2 linked regions of the Chroogloeocystis siderophila 5.2 s.c.1 genome follow. The main gene of each other region encodes a partner of the protein of the gene in region 2 in a complex. Links are inferred from orthologs where the notes say so. Each region holds a gene or a part of one and is shown on either strand. Other genes may lie near its edges. The genes, in order: secA and secY.

Region 1 (10,690 bases), on a different replicon or contig from region 2:
AGGCAACACCAATGCTAATTGCTCCGTGCGGATATGGCTAAGTAAACGCCTGCCAGAACAACCGCAAACGCGCATAAATTCAAAATACTCAACTTTTCGGCAAAAATAATCAGCGCGAGTACAGCAGCGATCGCCGGAATCGCCAGCATCGAAACAGCAACTAACCCAGAGGAAAATTTTGCCAAGCTATACGTTAGTAATCCTTGACCGACAACTTGGCAGACAATCGCTAAAGAAATAACTGTACACCAACCAACCCCAGACGTAGGAAACAATGGCTCTTGCGTCAGTAAGATAACGGGAAATACACCCAAACTCCCGATTAAACACGTCCATTGCATAATTGTCGGTGTTGCAAATTTAAGGCGGAGTTGCTCTAAACTCAAAAGACACACTGCTGCTAACATCGCTGCGCCTAACGCCGCACTATCTCCGAAAAGGTTACTATTTGCGCCTTGAAAATCTTCAATTCCAATCGCGATCGCGCCACACACAGCGATCGCCATTCCTAAGACGAATCTAGCTGAAAATTTTTGACCAAGTACGAGCCACGCACCTAAAGTTGTAAAGATTGGCATCATATTATTCAGTAATGTAGAGTTAGCAATACTCGTTTGCGTTAATGACCATGCCCATAACGTGAGTGAAGCGGCGAAACTCGTTCCCGCTATTGCGAGTAAACTGCGATCACGCCAGGTATAAACCAGCGCCGATACAGAATGTGCGTGAATTTGACCAAGAAACCTGAATCCATTCCATCCTGCAAATGTGATCGCCGCGATGCCCAAACGATTAAAAGTTGTTGCATTTGGTCCAATTTCATCCTGAGTAACAACCGTTAAAATCGAAGCAAACGCAATTCCGAGTAAAGCCATTCCCAGCACGATCGCAGCAAATCCATTTGAGATTAGATTTTGAGGCGTGTTACTAACTGAGCCGAGTTTGAACTGCTCCATAGTGCGATCGCTAGCCAAATAGAAATGTATTTGCAGAGACTTTACATATACACTGCTTAGTAGCCCTAAAACAGTATATGAATAGACGCTGCGATTAAAACGTTAAACATCCCTAGTACTTTTTCAATTAGCTACACAGTAGCGAAGAGATTAAATATTATAGGTATCAATAATCAGGTCTAAAGTCTTATCTTATGTAGTATTTATCAAAGAAGCGATGTACTGTATTCTGTATACGGTTGCCGGAATTCTCATTTTTTGCCGAACCTTCTCGACTTAAAATAATGAGCGGCTGCAATTTATCCTGTAAAAAATTAAGGAGTTATACATTGCCCCTGTCACCGCGATCGCTCCAGCGAAGTCAATCGCTACAGGAGCAAACTTATCAAGCATTGCGCACAGCTATCCTCTCAGGTGAACTAATGCCAGGGCAGCGGTTAATCGAAACTCATCTTGCCAAAAAGCTACAGGTGAGCAGAACTCCCATTCGAGAAGCAGTCCGGCAGCTGCAACGCGAGGAATTAGTCATCGCTGAACCGAATAATATTTTACGTGTCGCGACAATTTCCATGACCGATGCGATACAGTTATACGATTGCCGACTCGCACTAGAGCAATTATCCGTAGTCGAAGCGTGCGAACACGCCACCGAGTCCCAAATTCAAAACTTAAACTTGATGGTGATGCAAGCCGAGAAGCTCATCAATAGTAAACCATCTCAACTCACTAACTTTCAACTGCTTGATTTAGATTACCGTTTTCATCGGCTACTCGCTGAGAGTTCAGGAAATTTATGGCTGCGATCACTTCTCGATCAAGTTTTTGATAAAATGATGCTTTTGAGAATTCATACGATTCAAAATAATCGCGATGTGCTAGAAATTCGGACGGAGCATCGCCAGATTTATGAGGCCGTACAAGCGCGAAATCCCGATGCGGCAACTCAAGCGATTAAAGCGCATCTTGTGGCGAGTAAAGAGCGAGTCGCACGTGAAATGCAGAATTTGCAACAAACCAGCAGTATTGTTCAAGAAGGTTAATATATTTTAGATTTTGGATAACTTAAATATTGAATTTGTTACAAATTTGACGATCCATACATTGCATTCATTTTTTAAACTAGTTCAACTTGCATTTGGCGATTATTGAGAACAAACATGACCGAAACTAATTCCAACTCAAACACAAGTACAAAGCGGATATTTATCTGTGGTTCAGCATTGCGCGGACAACCCGATCATCAAAACCTACAATCGGCGAAGTTTATCAAAGAAGCAAAAACCCAACCTTGCTATCGACTTCATGCAGCAGGTGATGGTTGGCATCCTGCAATTTACGAAGTAGAACAAGGCGGAATTTCGATTCCTGGCGAAGTATACGAATTAACTCAAGCCGAGTTTGACTACTTATCCGCCAATGAACCACCGAATATGTATCCGAGTGATATTGTTTTAGAAGATGGCGAAGTTCTGACTGCGTTTCTTTATCCGCAAGAGTTAGTACAAAAACATAATTGGCCTGATATTTCGCATCACGGTGGCTGGGCGGCTTATAAGGCTGCGAGTTAGGGTAGCAATGCGATCACTTGCCTACACAATTCGCGTAGCAACTTTGCACGAGGATTCAATCATTGCGGAGCATTTCTGTTGATGCAGTTAAGTCTGACTAGCGAAACATCACGCTAGAGTTTATCGAACGCGTACGTCAAGATTTATCTTACCAAGCTTTTGTCGCCGAAGTTGATTCTAAGGTTGTTGGTTCTATGGGGTGTCAGCTATTTACTGGACTTTACCCTAATGTTTTGACCGAGCAGTATCGTAAAAGTGGCTACATTTGGGGTGTCTACGTTGAGCCAGCTTATCGCCGTCAAGGTATTGCCAAAAAACTCACGCTAGAATCACTCAACTACCTCAAATCGCTTGGTTGTACAAGAGCACTTCTTCATGCTTCTCCTCTTGGTCAACATGTGTATTCTAGCTTAGGCTTTACCCCAAGCAATGAAATGTGTTTTGATTTGCGGTAATGTCATTATTTACATAAACCGCCTGTATAAATGCTGAGCGGAATAAATTCGCAGCTAAACAAACAAAGTCTACTTCTGTAGACTGAATTCCAAAATTTTATCTAAAAGTGTGCATAGCTACAACTTCTGCCATAAGGCATCCACAATTCATTCTCGGTTCTCAAAAGCAAAAGCATAAAGCATTCCAGTATACGGCTTTGCGATCGGATAAGCTAAATCGCCCTTCTTACTCGTATTCAAGCCCAGGCTTACCAAAGCTTCAACAAACTTAACCGCGACACTCACGCCATCAATAACCGGAACTCCTAATTCTTGACTTAGTTGCGCTGATAAATCAGCCATCCCGCCACATCCCAAAACGATCGCACCAGCCCCATCTTCTATCAAAGCTTGACGACATTCGGCTAAAATCGTTTTTCGTGCGTTAGAGTTTTCATCCTCAAGTTCAAGTACAGGTAAATCAATCGCGCGAATTTTGCGACAAAAATGCGTCATACCGTAGTTAGCAACCAAATGTTGGGCAATCACCCGCGTACGACTCAACGTCGTCACAATCGAAAACCCAGTCGCGATCAAACTCGCAGCATGCATCGCGGCTTCTGCAATTCCTAAAACAGGACCCTTTGCTAATTCCCGCGCAGCGAGTAATCCAGGATCGCCAAAGCAAGCAATTACATAACCATCAACACCTGCGGCTTCTCCTTTTTTAATTTCTTCAAGAATGCCAACAACACTCAGCGCTTCATCATAGTGTCCTTCAATCGAAACCGGACCCTTATCTGGATTACACGCAATAATTTCAGTTCCAGAATTTGCCACTGCGATCGCCGCCTCTGCAATCTTTTGCGTTATGCTCGCAGTGGTGTTAGGATTGATGACTTTGATCTTCATTGCTTAGCATACCTTTATCGTTTCACTTTAAAGTTGCTACAGGAGAACAGAGAAAGAACTATTTGTAGTTGTCATTTTGCGAAATGGGATTAATCACTAAAGCCACACATAGACAAAAGAAGACCGCCGAAGCGGTCTAACTGAAGCTACATAATTACAGGCATTACTTTAAACCATTCCTGATGGTGCTTGCACTGCTGGTTGAACTTGCGGCTGAAATTGGAATAGAGAGTATACCACATTACGACGAATATTAGTCATCATATCCAAGAACAACTCGTATCCTTCGCTCTTGTACTCAATCAATGGATCTTTTTGTCCGTAGCCGCGCAATCCTACCGATTCGCGCAATGCATCCATTTGTTGTAAGTGTTCGCGCCATAGCGTATCAATTTGCTGCAAGATAAAGAATCGCTCAGCTTGGCGCATCAATCCTGGCTGGATCTGATCGACTTGCGCTTCTTTGACATCGTACGCGATCCGCACTTGCTCGTGGAGAAAGGTTTTAATTTCGCCCACCGAAAGATCTTCCATCTGATTCGGTTCTAAATCTGCTAAGAGATAAACAAATTCTTTAACCTTGCTTACCAAATTTGGTAAATCCCACTCTTCTGATGGCAAATCGGGATTAATGTAGTAATCCACGATTTCATCCATCGTTTTTTCGGCGTACTTAATCACCAATTCTTTTAAGTCTAGACCTTCGAGGACGCGGCGACGTTCGGCATAAATTGCCCGACGCTGGTTATTCATTACCTCGTCGTACTCAAACACCTGCTTACGGATGTCGTAATAGTAGGTTTCGACTTTCTTTTGTGCGCCTTCTAAACTGCGAGTCAGCATCTTAGACTCAATCGGCATATCTTCTTCGACTTGGAACGCCGTCATCAATCCCGCAACGCGATCGCCGCCAAAAATCCGCAACAAGTTGTCTTGCAAACTCAAGAAAAAGCGCGTTGAGCCAGGGTCGCCTTGTCTTCCGGCACGTCCGCGTAATTGGTTATCAATGCGCCGTGATTCATGGCGTTCAGTGCCAATGACATGCAAACCACCTAGTTGGACAACTTCATCGTGTTCGCGCGAAGTAAATTTTTCGTATTCGCGTAGCAAGGCGTTATAAACATCCCGCAGCTTTTGAATCACAGGATCGTTTGTCGGTGCTTTTTCTGCGGCAACTGCAACCTTATCTTCCGCTTCAAGTTCGGGTAAACTCCGTTCGCCGTATTCGCGTACAGCAAATTCTACGGCTGCTTTAAGTTGTTGTTCTAACTCGCGCGATAGCTGCGTGGGGAAAATTTGCGGTGAAGCTTTCCACGTTTTTACTTTTTTGCCAGGAACAAAACCTTGACCGCTACTGCTACTCGATGCGGGTAATCCTGATGCTTTTTCTATCGCAAAAACGTCTTCATCTTCCGGTTGGACAATGCGGGGCATAAAGTATTCGCGCAGTTTGAGTCGCGCCATATAATCCGCATTACCACCAAGAATAATATCGGTTCCGCGACCTGCCATGTTTGTGGCGATTGTCACCGCGCCTTTACGTCCGGCTTGGGCGATAATTTCTGACTCGCGTTCAACGTTCTCAGGACGGGCATTAAGGAGGTTGTGCGGTACGTTACGTTGACTGAGTAAAGCACTAAGATATTCAGATTTTTCGACACTCGTGGTTCCCACTAAGACAGGGCGACCAAGTTCGTGCATTTCCGCACATTCTTCGGCGATCGCCCGCCATTTTCCTTCCTCCGTCTTATACACCATATCAGACAAGTCTTGACGTTTGGTAGGACGGTTTGTAGGAACAATTGTGACTTCTAGCTTGTAAATTCGCTCAAACTCTGCTTCTTCGGTTTTAGCTGTTCCGGTCATTCCTGCGAGTTTAGGGTACAGCAAAAACAAGTTTTGATACGTAATCGTTGCTAGAGTTTGCGTTTCTGGCTGAATTTCAACTCTTTCTTTTGCTTCGATTGCTTGGTGTAGACCGTCACTCCACCGCCTTCCTGGAAGAACGCGTCCTGTGAACTCATCCACAATTATGACTTCATCATTACGGACGATATATTTAACGTCTTTGGTGAAAAGTTCTTTTGCTTTGAGTGCGTTAAAGATGTAGTGCGCCCAAGGATCGTTAGGATCATACAAATCCTTAACTTGCAGCATTTCTTCTGCTGCCGCGAAACCTTCATCCGTTAAAATGACGTTATGCGCTTTCTCGTCAACTTCGTAATGTTCTTCTTTCTTTAACGCGGCGGCAATTTGTGCAGCTTGTAAATATTTTTCTGTAGGTCGTTCGACTTGTCCTGAGATAATCAGTGGTGTTCGCGCTTCGTCAATCAAAATCGAATCAACTTCGTCGATCACGCAGTAATTGAAGGGACGCTGTACAACTTCCTGAATCGAGGAAGCCATGTTATCACGTAAGTAGTCAAAGCCCACCTCGCTATTCGTAACATACGTGATGTCACAATCATAGTTTTTCTTACGCTCTGATGGTCCCATGCCTTGCTGAATTAGTCCGACACTCAGCCCTAAAAAGCGATGGATTTGCCCCATCCATTCCGCGTCGCGGCGTGCTAGGTAGTCATTGACCGTAACGATATGTACTCCCTTACCAGAAAGCGCGTTGAGATAAGCAGGAAGAGTTGATACCAGCGTTTTACCTTCACCGGTTTTCATTTCGGCGATTTGTCCATGATGCAGGATCGCCCCACCGAGAAGTTGAACATCAAAGTGGCGCATTCCTAATACGCGTCTTCCAGCTTCTCGCACAACCGCGAATGCTTCTGGAAGTAGATCGTCCAAGGTTTCGCCTTTATCCAACCGCTGCTTAAACTCCGCTGTTTTGCTACTAAGTTGCTGATCGGAAAGCGCTTGAATTTCTTCCTCAAGAAGATTGACGTCTGTAACGTAAGGCTGGAATTTTTTGAGCTTACGAGCGTTAGGATCGCCCAGCAAGTTTTTCAGCATGGTAGGGTTCGGGAAACTTTAAAAATTATTCTTATTTTTGAGCTTAAATATTGAGTTTAGTTTGCTGCAATCACTTGATTTCTGATTGAATGAGCGCAATCGCACACCTTCTATCAAAATTGAATACACGTCTACAAGTGAAGCATTCCTAGAAACTCAAACATAATTGCAGTCGCTCTTGGCTAGACGCTCCAAGTTTAGACTATATCCATCGTATCACCTTGCTTAAAGCAAGGGCGGCGATCAAGAGTGTGGATCGCCCTGCAACTAGAATCGGATTCCTACTTGACCATTCACTCCTCGCACTGAGTTATAGCCTACACCAACAACAAGGTTACTTGCTGTATTCACCTGTAAACCACCCGATAATGCGATACCCTGATCTTCAGAATATAGCCCAATTCCAACGTAAGGAGATATCACCGGCAAACTCAAAAATTTAAGGACATCCACGCCAGAAGCGCCATCTGGTCCTCTTCCTAATTCCACACCCAAATCAAAGGCTCTTGCTCCTACAGAAAAGGTAACATCGCCTTCCCTACCTCCGACAGAAACCCACGGTTGGGGTATAAGTTGCGCGTTGACGGGAGGGGGTGCAGCTAATACTACTAAAGCGGAAGCTGCTAAAATTTCTTTAATTCGTTTCACGTTCTGACACTCCTCGTAGCTATTTTAGATTTTGGGGGCAAATATTTACACGACGGCTTACTGCGTTGCTTCCCACTCAGGTGATAGACGGCGAAAATTATATTCTGTTGCACCAGGATGGCAACTTACGCAACTACCTACATCAACAGGGCGGGGTAGTTTCACATTAGGATGTAACGCTTTAAAGTAACGCGATTCGCCAAGGCGATAGGGTGTCGTTTCTTCTTTGAGTAAAGGGCGCGAAAAATTGCGCAGATAGTTCCAGATCAGCAAGCGCGATGGATCGACTAGTTGAGGAAGCGTCACGCCGTAGTGCTGCGGATCTTGCAATAGCTTTTGCCAGGTTTGTGTTGGCATTACTGCGGGTGGTAAGGCAATATGGCAAGTCGCGCAATTTTCTAGATAAAGTTCTTGTCCTAATTGATAGCGTGACGGCACAATATCAACAGTGCCAATTTCTGTTGCCTCTTGTTCAGAAGAAGGTTGGGCGTTGGTCGCGAGTGCTAGTCCCCAACCCATCGTTATACTCCACAGTAAAATGATTAGTAAAAAAATGAATTGCGATCGCCTCCGAGTTTTAGCGTGTGGTTGCATCATATCTTTCGCTCACTTCCTCAACACGTATGTAGTCAGAATTAGGGTTAAAACACTTTGAGATTAAGTAATGGCTAAAGGCTTACTGCATTTGATTACCTATTACCTAACCTCAAAAAGTGTAATATCTTTATAACTTTTGAGGAGCTTACTTAATTGCTAGTACAATCATGCGACGGCTATCGAGTGTCAGTGGCGCACTGTCATTTCCATAGCCTTGTACTTCTTGAAAACCTATTTGTCATAACCAATCGCGTAATTCAGTAAAAGTAAAGTGACGTACAAAGTAACTCATTCGGCGCACTTGTCCATCACGAATTACAGTACGCTCAGTGTATGTTCGATTAGTAAATAAATCAAATCGAGTGCGATCAACAGTTATTGTTGCACTCTGTAACAGAACAAGCGCGAAATTCTTTTAAGATTCGGTACAAGCTTTGCAATTCTATTAACAACTTACCATCTGGTTTGAGTGCGCGGTAAGCCTCAGCCAGCACTTGACGATTGTCTTGATTGTCAAAGTAGCCAAAGGCGGCGAACCAGTCAATAATGCAATCAAAGTGTTCTGTCCAAGGAAGCGATCGCATATCGCCTTGAACATATTCAACTTTAGCTGCTTGAGCATCTTGACGCGCTTTTTCTAAAAACAATGCTGTGCAAGTAAATTCGCAATCCTTCCGTGTCCACAAGCTAAATCAAGTACCGTTTTTTGGCTTGCAGTTGCAACAAATGCCAGATTAAATTGACTTCACGCTCGTTGCGTTCTGGTGTTAAATGCGGTTCATAGAAGTACAAATAGTCTTCGCTAAATAAAGCAGCAAAATCAAATTCAGACATCACGCAAGTTTAGGGAATGGGAACCGATCGCAATAGCCTTTCTACAACAGATTTAGCTTTGTGTCCGCCAACCGGAATCAGACGATGACACAAAACATGAGGTGCTAGATACTTGACATCATCGGGAATTGCATAAGTGCGATCGCACAAAAACGCGAGTGCTTGCGTTGCTTTGTGTAATGCTACCGTACCGCGCGGACTCACACCCAGCATAACTTCTTCCGAATCGCGTGTCGCGCGAACAAGATCGAGAATGTAGCGTTGTAACGTTTTGTCTACCTTAACAGCTGCACAACTGCGGCGTAATTCGGCAACTTCTGCAAGTGTGATACAAGGTTGTAAATCAGCTACGGTAATGCCTTCTTGTAATCGTTGCAGCATCGCTAATTCTTCGGTTTCGCTTGGATAACCCAAACTCAACGACAACATAAAGCGATCCATTTGCGCTTCGGGTAAGGGAAAAGTTCCTTGATATTCAATCGGGTTTTGTGTCGCAATCACAAAAAAAGGACTCGGAACAGGTCGCGAAACGCCATCAACGGTGACTTGTTCCTCTTCCATGACTTCTAATAGCGCCGATTGCGTACGGGGTGTCGCGCGATTGATTTCGTCTGCTAGCAGTACATTTGTAAATACGGGACCTGGAAGATATTCAAACTCGCCTGTTTTGGGATTCCAAATGTTCGTTCCGGTAATATCTGTTGGTAGCAAGTCGGGAGTACATTGTAAGCGTTGAAATTTACCCGCAACCGAACGCGCTAATGATTTTGCGAGTAACGTTTTGCCTACGCCAGGAACATCTTCTAGCAGTACATGACCTCCAGCAAGTAGGGAAACTAACACTAAGCGGATGGGTTCAGCTTTACCAACAATCGTACGACTCAGGTTTTGCGTCAGAATCTCAATTTTTTTCATGCACTACTGTCGTTTTTTTTTAAATAAGCCATGAAGTGTTACAGATTGAGAACACTTGGCAAGTTCATCACTTAGTGTTCCCTTGTAATTCCTCTTTTGCAGCAGTGCAGTCAAGTTGAATTTGTGCTTTTAATTCATCTAATGAAGCGAATTTCTTTTCGGGGCGTAGGAATTTTTCTAGCTGTACAGTTAACGTTTCACCGTATAAATCTCCCGACCAGTCAAATAAATATACCTCTACAGATGGATGTGTACCGCTAACTGTGGGACGAACACCAATATTCATCACGCCTAGGTGATTATCCACGCCTTGAACAAAAACCCGAACAGCGTAGACGCCATTAGCTGGTAGAAATTTTTCGGCTGGTACAGCGACATTAGCAGTCGGAAAACCAATTGTTCTACCCAACTGCTGTCCTTTTACAACGGTTCCTGTGAGGGTGTAGGGACGTCCTAATAACTCTTGGGCGCGTTGTAAATCGCCGTTTTCCAGGGCTTGACGAATCGCTGAACTACTAATGCGATCGCCTCCTCGCGCATAAATGGGAACAATCGTTACCGGAATATCAAAACTTGCTGCGATCGCTTTTAAATCTTTTGCTGTACCTGTGCGCTGCTTCCCGAAACAAAAGTTTTCACCCACACTGATTTGTTGACAGCACAACTGTTGAATGAGAATTTTTTCCACAAAGTCTTGCGGACTTAAAGAAGCTAAATTCCATGTAAATGGAATTCGTATGAGTTGGTCTACACCTAAAGCTTGAAGTTGCTGAACTTTTTCATCTAAAGGTGTCAGAAGCGATCGCTTTTTCCCTGTAAAGAACTCTTGCGGATGCGGATTAAAAGTAACGACAGTACTATA
Region 2 (5,805 bases):
TACGCGACAAAAACTTTACCAAAATCGTTTCCCTGGCTCCGGAGGTGCTGTAATGGCTGCACGTAAAAACGGGAATGCGCCGATTCGCCACAAAATGCACGTCAAAACCGGAGATACCGTACAAGTTATCTCAGGTAGTGACAAAGGCAAAGTCGGCGAAGTCCTCAAGACGTATCCCAAGTTAAGCAAAGTCATCGTTAAAGGCGTAAATATCAAAACCAAGCACGTCAAACCTACACAAGAAGGTGAATCCGGTCGAATTGTGACCTCAGAAGCTCCGATTCACAGTTCTAATGTCATGCTCTACTCGACAAAGCAAAACGTTGCAAGTCGCGTTTGCTACACCTTTAATGAGCAAGGTCGTAAAGTCCGCATGCTCAAAAAAACTGGTGAAATCCTTGACAAATAGCTTTAAAGCTAAGTTTTCCTGACCAAGACCAGGAAGTAGTAAAAGTAAAAACTATGACAGCACGACTCAAAACCTTATACCAAGAAAAAATAGTCCCGCAGCTGATGGAGCAATTTCAATACACGAATATCCATCAGGTGCCAAAGCTTGTAAAAGTAACGGTAAACCGAGGTTTGGGCGAAGCCGCACAAAATGCGAAAGCGCTCGAATCGTCGATTAACGAGATTGCCACAATTACAGGTCAAAAACCCGTTGTGACACGCGCGAAAAAGGCGATCGCTGGCTTCAAAATTCGCCAAGGTATGCCAGTAGGATTAATGGTGACATTACGCGGCGAACGAATGTACGCCTTTGTTGATCGACTCGTCAACTTAGCGTTACCGCGCATTCGCGACTTTCGGGGTATTAGCCCCAAAAGCTTTGATGGTCGTGGTAACTATACCCTCGGTGTCCGCGAACAACTTATTTTCCCAGAAGTTGATTACGACAGCATCGACCAAATCCGAGGTATGGATATTTCCATCATCACGACAGCAAAAAACGATGAAGAAGGTCGCGCATTACTCAAAGCAATGGGCATGCCTTTTCGGGATCAATAAAGTTTATTAAGAGGAAACGATGGCGGCTAACGACACAATTGCAGATATGCTGACGCGCATCCGCAATGCTAATATGGCGCGGCATCAGACAACACAGATACCAGCCACAAAAATGACCCGCAGCATTGCTCAAGTGTTAAGAGAAGAAGGGTTTATCGCCGATTTTGAAGAGGTGGGCGAAGGCGTAAAACGTAACTTAGTCATCTCGCTCAAATACAAAGGTAAAAATCGCCAACCTTTGATTACTGCGTTGAAGCGCATTAGTAAGCCTGGTTTACGCGTTTACTCGAATCGCAAAGAGTTACCACGCGTACTCGGTGGAATTGGTATCGCGATTATTTCGACTTCTAGCGGCATCATGACCGACCGCGAAGCCCGACGTCAAGGCTTAGGCGGTGAAGTGCTTTGCTATGTTTGGTAAAACAGCTAGCTGAGTAAGAAGGTAAATTAAAGGCTGGTAACGGGTTATTGGTTATTGGTCATCAGAAAGAGTATTAATCAACATGTTACCCATTACCCAACAACGGAAAGGTGTAATTTTTAATTATCCCCATTTACTTAGCAGCTAGTTGATTAGGAGTTAATAAGTCATGTCTCGAATTGGTAAGCGCCCAATCGCGATTCCCGCCAAAGTACAAGTCACTCTTGACGGGTTACAAGTTACAGTTAAAGGACCAAAAGGCGAACTTTCACGTGAACTGCCATCCGCAGTAACGATTGAGCAAGAAGGCGATACGCTACTCGTCAAAAGAAAAGATGACTCGCGTACTGCCCGCCAGATGCATGGTTTGGCACGCACGTTGGTTGCCAATATGGTCGATGGCGTCTCGCAAGGATTTCAACGTCGGTTAGAAATTCAAGGAGTCGGCTATCGTGCGGCGGTTCAAGGTCGCAACCTAACGCTAAACGTAGGATACAGCCATCCAGTACAAATCGAACCTCCTGAAGGAATTCAAATCGCTGTAGAAAACAATACGAACGTCATTGTGACTGGTTTTGATAAAGAACTGGTAGGCAATACGGCAGCAAAGATTCGTGATGTTCGTCCGCCAGAACCGTATAAAGGTAAAGGCATTCGCTATTCTGGTGAATTTGTCAGACGTAAAGCTGGTAAGGCAGGTAAGAAGTAATGAAGTTAGATCGTAGAGAATCTAAAAAGATTCGACATCGCCGCATCCGAGGAAAAGTTAGCGGTTCCCAAGAACGTCCTCGCTTAGCCGTGTTTCGTTCGCATCAGCACATTTATGCGCAAGTGATCGACGATACACAACACCATACGCTGGTTGCAGCTTCGTCACTTGAGCCAACTTTAAAGCAATCGCTGAAATCTGGCGCGACTTGTGAAGCATCTATCGAGGTTGGCAAATTAATTGCGCAGCGATCGCTTGAGAAAGGTATCTCCAAAGTTGTCTTTGACCGTGGGGGAAACTTGTATCATGGTCGTGTAAAAGCTCTAGCCGAAGCGGCACGCGAAGCAGGGTTAGATTTTTAATTGTGCCAGGAGCTAACCATTAGCAACAGAGCCTAAAAATACTTAAGAAGGATACAAACTATGGCAACTGGTGGTCGTCGTAAAAGTAACCGTGTAAAAGAAAAGGAAACGAACTGGCAAGAGCGAGTTATTCAAATTCGCCGTGTCAGCAAGGTAGTAAAAGGTGGTAAAAAACTCAGCTTTCGTGCAGTTGTCGCAGTTGGAAATGAACGCGGTCAAGTTGGAATCGGCGTAGGCAAGGCCGGAGATGTGATCGGGGCAGTAAAAAAAGGTGTCGCCGATGGCAAAAAGCATCTTGTCGATGTTCCACTCACTAATTCCAACTCGATTCCCCATCCCATCAATGGAAGTGGTGGTGGCGCACAAGTGATGATGCGCCCTGCTGCCCCAGGAACAGGAGTCATCGCAGGTGGTGCGGTTCGTACCGTGCTAGAACTTGCTGGCGTGCGTAATGTTTTAGCTAAGCAACTCGGCTCGAATAACCCACTTAACAACGCTCGTGCGGCGGTTAACGCGCTATCTACCTTACGGACCTTCTCCGAAGTTGCAGAAGAGCGTGGCGTACCAATTGAAAACCTCTACGCTTAATCTATATTTGTCCAACTCAAAACGAGTATCAAGTCAATGAGACTAACTGATCCTAAGCCTCAAGCAGGCTCAAAAAAACGCCGCCGTCGTGTTGGGCGCGGTATTTCAGCAGGTCAAGGAGCAAGTGCTGGTCTAGGTATGCGCGGGCAAAAAGCTCGTTCAGGTAGCAGTACCCGACCAGGCTTTGAAGGCGGTCAACAACCTCTGTATCGGCGCATTCCCAAGCTCAAAGGCTTTCCGATCGTTAATCGTAAGCAGTACACTACGATCAATGTATATAAGCTGGCATCACTTCCTGCCAATACAGAAGTCAATCTAGCTTCCTTACGCGAAGCTGGTATTCTTACTGCTGTACAGGGACCGCTGAAAATTTTGGGAGACGGGGAAATTAATATTCCCTTACGAGTTCAAGCCGCAGCTTTCACCAAACAAGCGCGTGAGAAAATCACAGCAGCTGGTGGAAATTGTGAAGTCCTCGAATCCAAATGATCGAAGCCCTGTTTTTTGGTAGACGAGTACCTTAAACAAACCCAGCTGGATTCCCAAAAAGGTACCTCTTTATGATTAGCAGAGACAAAGCCCCAACGGCACAAGAAACTTTTATGCAGATGGCACAAGCAGCGGGTTTGCGAAGGCGGCTGCTTGTGACTATTGGTATTTTAATTTTGGCTCGTCTTGGCGTGTTTTTGCCTGTCCCAGGAATTAATCGCGCTTTGTTCGCCCAAGCAAGTCAATCTGGCAATAATGCTTTATTCGGTTTCTTAGATATCTTTTCTGGAGGTGGACTTTCAACGCTGGGAGTCTTTGCTCTAGGAATTTTGCCGTACATTAATGCTTCTATTATCATCCAATTATTGACCGCTGCTATCCCAGCTTTAGAAAATCTTCAGAAAAATGAAGGTGAAGCTGGACGGCGGAAAATTTCCCAAATCACGCGCTATGTTTCCTTAGGTTGGGCTATTCTCCAAAGTATTTTTATTGCGGCTTTTTGGCTGCAACCGTATGCTTTCAACCCAGGGCCTATTTTTGTTGCTGAAACGGCGATCGCACTCACCGCAGGTTCCATGTTCATTATGTGGGCATCGGAATTAATCACCGAACGCGGTGTTGGTAACGGTGCATCGCTTTTGATTTTTGTCAATATTGTTGCTTCACTTCCAAGAGCATTAGGAGACACGATCGCATTTGCGCAAACGGGTAGCAGAGAAGCGGTAGGCGGCGTTGTTGTTCTGCTGTTAGTCTTCCTCGTTATGATTGTCGGGATTGTCTTCGTTCAAGAAGGAACCCGCCGCATTCCGATTATTTCTGCACGTAGACAAGTTGGGCGGCGCTTTTTCCAAGAACAGCGTAGCTACTTACCCTTGCGGCTCAACCAAGGCGGCGTTATGCCAATCATTTTTGCTTCTGCTGTTCTGATTTTGCCCGCTTCGTTGGCGAGTTTTACCCGTAACGAGTTTCTCTTAAGAATTGCCAATTATCTTAGCCCCAATGGTCCTACACCTTGGGTTTATGCGCTTGCTTATCTCGTTTTAATTTTGTTCTTCAGCTACTTCTACGCCACATTAATCGTTAATCCAGTAGATTTAGCGCAAAACTTAAAGAAAATGGGCGCTACGATTCCTGGAATTCGTCCTGGGAGAGCTACAAGTGAATACGTCGAACGTGTCTTGAATCGTTTAACTTTTTTAGGCGCAATCTTTTTAGGTTTGGTCGCAATTGTTCCGACTGCTGTAGAAAGCGCGACTCAAGTTCGTACTTTCCAAGGTCTAGGCGCAACGTCTTTGCTCATCCTAGTTGGTGTTGCTATTGACACAGCAAAGCAAATTCAAACTTATGTGATTTCCCAACGTTATGAAGGAATGGTGAAACAATAGTGACGCGATTGATTTTCCTGGGAGCGCCAGGCGCGGGTAAAGGTACTCAAGCTCAAACATTGGCTCATCACAGGAATATTCCTCATATTTCCACTGGCGATATTTTGCGCCAAGCAATGCAAAGGCAAACCCCTTTGGGGGTGAAAGCGCAAGATTATGTTTCGCGGGGTGAATTGGTTCCCGATGAATTAGTCAACGACTTAGTTGAGGAACGGCTCGATGAACCTGATGTTGAGCATGGCTGGATTCTAGATGGATTTCCGCGCAAGGTGAGTCAAGCAAGCTTCTTGGATGAATTGCTTCAACAAAAGCACAGCGATCGCAATGTTCGAGTTATCAATTTAGAAGTACCAGACGATGTACTCATGGCAAGACTTTTAGGGCGCGGTCGTGCAGATGATAACGAAGAAGTTATTCGTCGGCGTTTAGAAGTGTACCGTGAGCAAACTGCTCCGTTAATCGACTATTACCGCGATCGCCAGCAACTTGTCTGTGTTAATGGCAATCAATCTTTGGAGGAAGTTACTGCAGAATTACTCGATGTAATTGATTCTTAAAGAAAGGTATCTTAAAGGCGCTTACGGCAGTTGGCAGTAATACATCTAGTAGGATTGAATATTACCGCTTACTGCCAGCTTCTAGTTTGGTATCTCAAATCCCAAGTCAATCTTTAATAAGATATATTAATGATAAGTTGGGATATTTTAATACTCGTCATCAATCGATAACGACGACGATACGATTAGCTGCTTTACTTTATAGCAGCGTGTTGAGTTGAGGAAAGTTTAAATTGTCTAAACAAGATTTAATTGAGATGGAAGGCACAGTCACCGAGTCATTGCC

What was found.
Region 1: the proteins of secY (region 2) and secA are in contact, whole or in part, in a crystal structure (PDB 3DIN), measured with the Thermotoga maritima proteins. The link is inferred for Chroogloeocystis siderophila 5.2 s.c.1 from one-to-one orthologs. Residues at the interface, in WP_004081795.1 of Thermotoga maritima: Glu108, Gly109, Glu110, Glu111, Ala236, Glu237, Arg238, Arg239, Ile240, Thr241, Ile242, Gln243, Tyr244, Ala245, Arg246, Arg247, Val248, Thr249, Gly250, Arg251, Arg252, Val253, Tyr254, Gly256, Ala257, Ser258, Thr259, Tyr260, Leu261, Pro262; in WP_004082002.1 of Thermotoga maritima: Glu261, Ala262, Arg263, Lys300, Ala301, Arg302, Thr303, Ile304, Ile305, Leu323, Tyr324, Asp325, Pro326, Val329, Ser330, Tyr333, Ile336, Lys340, Phe345, Val349, Glu363, Phe364, Tyr374, Ser375, Gly376, Gly377, Glu393, Ile395, Thr482, Ser483.

Annotation. Positions count from the first base shown.
Region 1 is NZ_MRCC01000024.1:15,675-26,364, reverse strand. The notes cover bases 3,839-7,196. They hold secA (preprotein translocase subunit SecA), read right to left. Parts: upstream 6,835-7,196; coding sequence 4,039-6,834; downstream 3,839-4,038. Other genes in these bases: NIES1031_RS21185 (hypothetical protein), read right to left, coding at 7,102-7,196; NIES1031_RS21195 (aspartate/glutamate racemase family protein), read right to left, coding at 3,839-3,870. Also shown: NIES1031_RS21215 (DMT family transporter), read right to left, coding at 15-956; NIES1031_RS21210 (GntR family transcriptional regulator), read left to right, coding at 1,286-1,996; NIES1031_RS21205 (allophanate hydrolase-related protein), read left to right, coding at 2,114-2,524; NIES1031_RS21200 (GNAT family N-acetyltransferase), read left to right, coding at 2,719-2,979; more of NIES1031_RS21195, read right to left, coding at 3,127-3,838; more of NIES1031_RS21185, read right to left, coding at 7,197-7,482; NIES1031_RS21180 (diheme cytochrome c), read right to left, coding at 7,540-8,079; NIES1031_RS25210 (class I SAM-dependent methyltransferase), read right to left, coding at 8,448-8,726; NIES1031_RS25205 (hypothetical protein), read right to left, coding at 8,767-8,913; NIES1031_RS21170 (AAA family ATPase), read right to left, coding at 8,923-9,828; NIES1031_RS21165 (bifunctional riboflavin kinase/FAD synthetase), read right to left, coding at 9,896-10,690. UniProt on the Escherichia coli protein: Required for protein export, interacts with the SecYEG preprotein conducting channel.
Region 2 is NZ_MRCC01000006.1:25,964-31,768, reverse strand. The notes cover bases 2,967-5,805. They hold secY (preprotein translocase subunit SecY), read left to right. Parts: upstream 2,967-3,648; coding sequence 3,649-4,962; downstream 4,963-5,805. Other genes in these bases: infA (translation initiation factor IF-1), read left to right, coding at 5,753-5,805; NIES1031_RS08195 (adenylate kinase), read left to right, coding at 4,962-5,519; rplO (50S ribosomal protein L15), read left to right, coding at 3,125-3,577; rpsE (30S ribosomal protein S5), read left to right, coding at 2,967-3,088. Outside these bases: rplN (50S ribosomal protein L14), read left to right, coding at 1-53; rplX (50S ribosomal protein L24), read left to right, coding at 53-409; rplE (50S ribosomal protein L5), read left to right, coding at 463-1,008; rpsH (30S ribosomal protein S8), read left to right, coding at 1,028-1,429; rplF (50S ribosomal protein L6), read left to right, coding at 1,599-2,138; rplR (50S ribosomal protein L18), read left to right, coding at 2,138-2,500; more of rpsE, read left to right, coding at 2,561-2,966. UniProt on the Escherichia coli protein: The central subunit of the protein translocation channel SecYEG. Consists of two halves formed by TMs 1-5 and 6-10.